Regions from separate parts of the Brucella anthropi ATCC 49188 genome, predicted to be linked through region 2. Evidence: riboswitches for the same ligand, from Rfam matches in the RefSeq annotation. Region 2 holds a riboswitch; the other holds the start of a gene.

Region 1 (3,279 bases), on a different replicon from region 2:
CATTTTTGCATAGACGCTCGCCGATTGAGGTCCCGTTGCCAGAAAGTTCAGTTTAAGCTACGCAGCAGTCCATGGCACGCGCAATCATGTTTCAGGGAACGGGTTCGGACGTCGGCAAAAGTGTTCTTGTTGCCGGACTATGCCGGGTTGCGCGCAATCGCGGCCTGAATGTTCGACCGTTTAAGCCGCAAAACATGTCCAACAATGCGGCAGTCAGCGACGATGGTGGCGAAATTGGTCGGGCGCAGTGGTTGCAGGCGCTGGCTTGCGGTGTGCCGTCGTCTGTCCATATGAATCCGGTACTCCTCAAACCGCAGACTGACATGGGTAGTCAGGTTATCGTCCAGGGACAAGTGCGAGGCGAGGCGCGCGGGCGCTATTATCAGGAATTGAAACCGCAGCTCATGGCGGCTGTCATGGAATCCTTCGCCAGGGTCAGCGAAGGCGCGGACCTTGTGCTGGTGGAAGGGGCGGGGTCACCAGCTGAAATCAATCTGCGGGCCGGTGATATCGCCAATATGGGGTTTGCCACACAGGCCGATGTCCCGGTTGTTCTGGTCGGTGACATAGACAGAGGTGGCGTGATTGCGTCTCTCGTCGGCACGCACACAATTCTGTCCGAACAGGACCGCGCCATGGTTCGCGGATTTCTGATCAACAAGTTCCGGGGCGATATTTCGCTTTTTGATGACGGGCTGGCTGCCATTACCCGGTTTACCGGCTGGCGTTCTTTCGGCGTTGTCCCGTGGCTGAAAGCGGTATCGAGACTGCCAGCCGAAGATTCTGTCGTTCTTGAACGTGCCGTTCGCGGAGACAAGAAGTCGCTCGTGGTTGCTGTGCCGATGTTGCCGCGCATTGCCAACTTCGATGATCTTGATCCGCTAAAGGCTGAACCGGATGTAGAAGTGGTCATGGTGCCGCCTGGTTCGAGCATTCCCGGCGATGCGGGCCTTGTCGTTCTGCCGGGGACAAAGTCCACGATAGCCGATATGCAGGCGGTTCGGGACAATGGCTGGGATCGCCAATTATCTGCCCACGTGAAACGAGGCGGTCATGTGCTTGGTATCTGCGGCGGGTTCCAGATGCTTGGTCACCACATCAGCGACCCTGCTGGTATCGAGGGGCATGTACGCGACATTGATGGTCTTGGGCTGCTCGATATCGAAACGGTGATGGAACCTGAAAAAGTGGTCCGCAACGTGCAGGCGACCGCGCTTCTCCATAATGTGCCGCTGGAGGGCTATGAAATCCATATCGGCCGCACGACTGGACCGGATATGGGGTGGCCTTTCGCTCGAATTGGCGAGCATGACGACGGAGCCATATCACCAGATGGGCGCATCATGGGGACCTATCTCCACGGTGTTTTCAATGCGGATGAATTTCGCCGGAGATTTCTGCAGAATCTTGGTGTGCAGAGCAGTTCAGTGAACTATCGCGCCGGCGTTGAAGCTGCATTGGATGAACTGGCCGAAGGGCTGGAAGCATGTCTCGATATCGATGCACTGTTTAATTTGAAATGAGGTCGTCAATCATCGGTCGCGATTGACGACGATGGGGCGAAAGCCTAGTGTCGAAACCATGCAACAGGTTTTTGCCGGGACGAATCCCGGCAATACCAAAAAGGGAATGCGACGGACGGACCCAATCCGGGCGTCTTTATCGCAGCCGACCCCGCGACTGTAGAGCGGAGAGGGATGAGGCAAACCGGGCAACCGGTAACCACTGGAGGCTGCAAAGCTTCTGGGAAGGTAGCTTCAATCCCCGCGACCCGTGAGCCAGGAGACCTGCCTGTTGCGTGAGGGCATTGAGCCCGAACCCCATGGGAGGTTTTTCCCTGCTGCCTGCACGGAGGTTGTCATGGCTGCACGTACTCAAAATTCTGTTTCCAGCACACTCGCAATGCCGCTCGCTGCCCGTCTGGGCACGGCTGTGGTTTCACTGCTTCTCGGCGCGTTCCTGATCTACGGCGTAGGGCTTGCCCATTCTGATACGTTGCACGATTCAGCGCACGATACGCGCCATTCCTATGGTTTTCCCTGCCACTGAGCAGTTTAACATCTTTCGGAATTGAAGCTGAGCAAAGCTCGATGGTGGACGGCCATCGGCGCGAAATTGCTATTGAGGGACAGAAATGTTGATCCGTTATTTGTTGGCGACGCTTGCTGCCGGGCTTTTGGCCGGGCTGCTGGTTACTCCCGCCATGTATTTGAAGACAGTGCCTTTGATCCTGCAGGCCGAAACCTATGAAGATGCTGGCGGTGGCCATAGTCACGGCGAGGCGGAAGCCACACCGCATGATCATGGTGCCGCTGCCGAAAGTGCCGAGGAAGAAGGGGCTGAATTACCATTTGGGCGGTTGGGCAATACGATCCTTGCCAATCTCGTAGCAGGTGCAGGTTTCGCCTTGCTGCTTGGTGGCGTGGCTTTGCTTCTCGGACGCCGCATTACGGTGCAGAATGGGATTTATTGGGGCGTTGCCGGTTTCTTCGCGGCCGCGTTTCTGCCTGCATTGGGTTTATCGCCGGAATTACCGGCAATGCCTGCGGCTGATCTGGCTGAACGTCAGCTCTGGTGGCTCGCTACCGTGGTGCTGAGCGGTTTAGGCCTCTATCTCATCGTGTTGCGCCAGGAAATCTGGGCAAAGACCCTCGGTCTGGTGCTGATCGTGGCGCCGCATCTTTATGGTGCTCCGCATCCCGAAGACATCTCGTCACCGATTCCATCACTGCTTGCTTCGCAATATGCGGTCGCATCGCTGGCGACGAACCTGTTCATGTGGGCCGTGATCGGCCTCGCACTTGGCTGGTTCATCCAGCACTACGCATCGTCCGAGATTGAGGGCTGATGAAAATGGCTTCGCCGGGAAAATCGGTTCTGGTTCTTGGCGGAGCCCGTTCGGGTAAGTCGTCCTATGCCGAGAAAATGGTTGAATCCTCGGGACTTCAGCCACTCTATCTGGCAACAGGACGTGCCTTCGACAAGGAAATGGAAAACCGCATTGCCATTCATCGCGACCGACGTGGTTCCGAATGGCAGACGGTGGAGGAGCCACTCGATCTGGTCGGTGCACTGACATTGAATGCTGCTGCGGATCGGTTCGTGCTGGTCGATTGTTTGACCCTGTGGCTGACCAATCTGATGATGGCCGAGCGCGATATAGCGACAGAGACGGCAAGTCTTGTCGCCATGCTGCCGGATCTTGCCGGGCCTGTGGTTTTTGTTTCGAACGAAGTTGGACTAGGGATCGTGCCCGAAAATCGCATGGCACGGGAATTT
Region 2 (3,279 bases):
CTCAAGGCCACCCCGCCGCCCCGCTTCGACAATTGCAACGCCGAATTGATTGAGCGCCCGATGGACTCCATATTGTCTTCAACCCGCAGCAGAAAACAGGAAACGAGCTCGCCGCGCTGCTTCTTGCCTGCATTGAGGAAAGTCGGCGTCGCAGGTTGGTAGCGGCCTGCAATGATCTCCTCCATCAGATTGCGTGCCAGCTGTTCATTGCCGCGCGCCAGCGTCAGCGCTACCATGCAGACACGGTCTTCATAGCGCTCCAGATAGCGCTTTCCATCGAAGGTTTTCAGCGTATAGCTGGTGTAATATTTGAACGCGCCGAGAAAGGTCGGAAACCGGAATTTCTTCGCATAGGCTTCGTCGAAAAGATCGCGCACGAAATTGAAGGAATACTGATCCAGTACCTCTTGCTCGTAATAGCCTTCGGTCACCAGATAATCGATCTTTTCCCGCAAGTTATGGAAAAAGACCGTGTTCTGGTTCACGTGCTGGAGGAAATATTGGCGCGCAGCCTGCCGGTCGCGGTCAAGCTGGATTTTTCCCTCGTCATCGTAAAGGTTCAGCATCGCGTTGAGCGCGTGATAATCCAGCCCGTCCAAGGATTTTGACGGTTTACTGCTGTTGGAAGTTACAGCTTGAGGCGCATCCTGCGCCACTGGCTGTGCCTCGCGCTCTCGGATCAAGGTCGTGTCTGCCGTGTCCAAAATCGTTCCATCCCGTTCTTGACATTGCCAATGTCCTCATCGGTTCCCAGAAGCTCGAAGCGGTAGAGATAGGGAACCTGACATTTGGCGGAGATAATGTTGCCGGCGATACAGAAAGCCTCGCCGAAATTGCTGTTTCCCGCGGCAATCACGCCGCGGATGAAAGAGCGGTTGCTCTCATCGTTGAGAAAGCGGATCACAGGCTTGGGGACAGCGCCCTTGGAGCCGCCGCCACCATATGTGGGCGTCACGATCACGAATGGCTCGCGCACCTGCAATCCGCCTGAACCGTCCATCGGGATACGGTTCGACCGCATTCCAAGCCGCTCGACAAACCGGTGTGTATTTTCCGACCGGCTGGAGAAATAGACGATCAGGCTCATGTGACCATAGCCCTCAGGCGAGAGCGCTGATCATATCGGGCCGGAAGCCCGCCCAATGGGATTCACCTGCCACAACCACCGGCACCTGGCGATAACCCATGTCTTGAACGAGATGGAAAGCATCGGCATCGGCGGAGATATCGATGACTTCATATTCGATACCCTGGCGGTCGAGGGCGCGCGTGGTGGCCGTGCACTGGACGCAGGCGGGTTTGCTGTAAACGGTGACGTTCATTTTTTCCTCACTGGAGCATGTCTCCCAAAAGTGGGAACCGGTTTTGGGGTTAAGACATGCATAAAAACAAAGAGATAGAGTATTTCCAACGGTCCGGTTTAAACTGGAATACTCTCGATAGGAGACGCAAAGAGCCGTTCGCGCATCGCAAAATGCGCGTCGAAAGACATGAGATACGGGATCGGCCAGCCGCACGAACAAGCAGCCTGACCACACAAACTATGCCTCGAAGGGAGGATCGGAACCGAAACTGAATAAACTGGACATGGACTTCACCCCGAAGCTATGAGCGGGAAGTTCGGGGCAGCAACCCGTAAGGCAACGATTTGCCACACAAGATTGCGCGCCAACCGGACACCCCGCCCGTGGACGTACTCGTTCAAGGCAGGTCTCCTGGCTCACGGATCAACATTCTGTCCGCCTTCCCAGCCAAAGCCAGTGACGTGATGGACAGAACTCTCCGCTTACAGTTGCGGGGGCAGCTCCGGCATTGCCGCATCCGTCATGGATGAAACGCACCGGATTCCCGTCTTAGCTTTCGACCCAACGAATCGAAAGAACCTAGAACACTATATATAGTAGTCGAAGTTAAAAACTCGTCAATAGATAGTTGGCCGCAAAGCGTGGAATGAACGAAGCGTTCTTCACCCAGCTGGCTTAATCGGTTTCGGTCTGAACTCCGGTTTGATGGCCTTGAGGGCCATGCGATCCACCATTGAGGGGGCAATCAGTTTCAACCAGCGCCCGAATCGCATCTGGCGTGTCATCAACACTTCACGCTTGCGAGCCTGCACGCCTTCCAGCATCAGCCGCACAGCTTCCTCGACGGGCATCATGTCATCTTCGCGCACACCACTTGTTCCCAGCGCACCGCCGCTTGCGCTGTAACCCACCTTGCGAATGTCGGTTTTGACGACGCCCGGATAGACGATGGTAATGGATATACCGCTTGGTTCCAGTTCCGCGCGAAGCGCCTCGCAAAAACCCGAAAGAGCGAACTTCGTTCCGCTATAGGCAGTGCGCCCCGGCACACCGATCAATCCGGCAACAGAAGACACAGCCACGATCCGTCCCTTGCTGGCGGCAAGATACGGAAGTGCTGCATGAATGGGCCAGACGCTACCCCAGTAATTCAACTCCATCAGATCATGCATCCAGTTGAGATCATCTGGTTTGATCTCAGCAAAATTGGCGTGGGCCGACATGCCTGCATTCACAATCAAAGTGTCGATACAACCGAAAGCGGAAACGGTTTTATTGATAAGATCGATACAGGCTGTACGATCTTTCACATCGGTTGGTACCACGAGAACAGAACTGCCCAGTTGCCGCAATTCGATGGCCAGATTTTCCAGCTTTTCAACATTGCGCGCAGCAAGCACCAGAGCAGCATTGGCACGGTCACGCCGGGCAATCTGCCGTGCAGTTTCGGCACCGATCCCATCCGATGCTCCCGTTATGATCGTCACGTCCATGCGAGGCCCTCCCTGCCTATCGATCAGACGACAGGTAAGGTACAGGCAGGCCGATCCATGCGTCTAGCACTTTAGACTTTGCGCGATGGAATGGCTGCTATAACGACGATTATGAATTTCGCGGCACCGAGACCGCAGCGAAAAGACCTGATGCAGCACACCACGTGCTCTATTTGCGGTCAAAGAAGGCTCAATGCAGGCCCTGTGCGATTAGGTGTGGTTGCCGGACTTGACCATCAACCTTCTGGGACCAGCGCCCTGTTGTCCAAGGACATCATCGGGATTTCGCAACGGACATTCGGAAAGCGAGAGACAACCGCAGCCGATGCAGCTCGTTATCTGGTCGCGAAGCTGCATCAGACTGTCGATACGTTCCTGAAGCATATCTTTCCAGGCTTCAGAAAACCGCCGCCAGTCTTCTACCGTTGGCACGTGATCGTGCGGAAGATCCGCCAAGGCCTCACGAATGATCACCAGAGGGA

The links. Region 2 has a riboswitch for cobalamin ahead of nrdH (glutaredoxin-like protein NrdH). Riboswitches for the same ligand answer to the same signal wherever they lie in the genome.
Positions count from the first base shown of each region.
Region 1: another riboswitch for cobalamin. It lies ahead of OANT_RS09740 (CbtB domain-containing protein); the one in region 2 lies ahead of nrdH (glutaredoxin-like protein NrdH).

Region 1 is NC_009667.1:1,973,764-1,977,042, forward strand. It holds gene OANT_RS09735 (cobyric acid synthase) at 72-1,523, shown strand; cobalamin riboswitch at 1,572-1,809, shown strand; gene OANT_RS09740 (CbtB domain-containing protein) at 1,861-2,049, shown strand; gene OANT_RS09745 (CbtA family protein) at 2,135-2,848, shown strand; gene cobU (bifunctional adenosylcobinamide kinase/adenosylcobinamide-phosphate guanylyltransferase) at 2,854-3,279, shown strand, end outside.
Region 2 is NC_009668.1:249,483-252,761, reverse strand. It holds gene nrdE (class 1b ribonucleoside-diphosphate reductase subunit alpha) at 1-704, opposite strand, end outside; gene nrdI (class Ib ribonucleoside-diphosphate reductase assembly flavoprotein NrdI) at 680-1,087, opposite strand; gene nrdH (glutaredoxin-like protein NrdH) at 1,101-1,322, opposite strand; cobalamin riboswitch at 1,689-1,902, opposite strand; gene OANT_RS15290 (SDR family oxidoreductase) at 1,967-2,797, opposite strand; gene soxR (redox-sensitive transcriptional activator SoxR) at 3,008-3,279, opposite strand, start outside.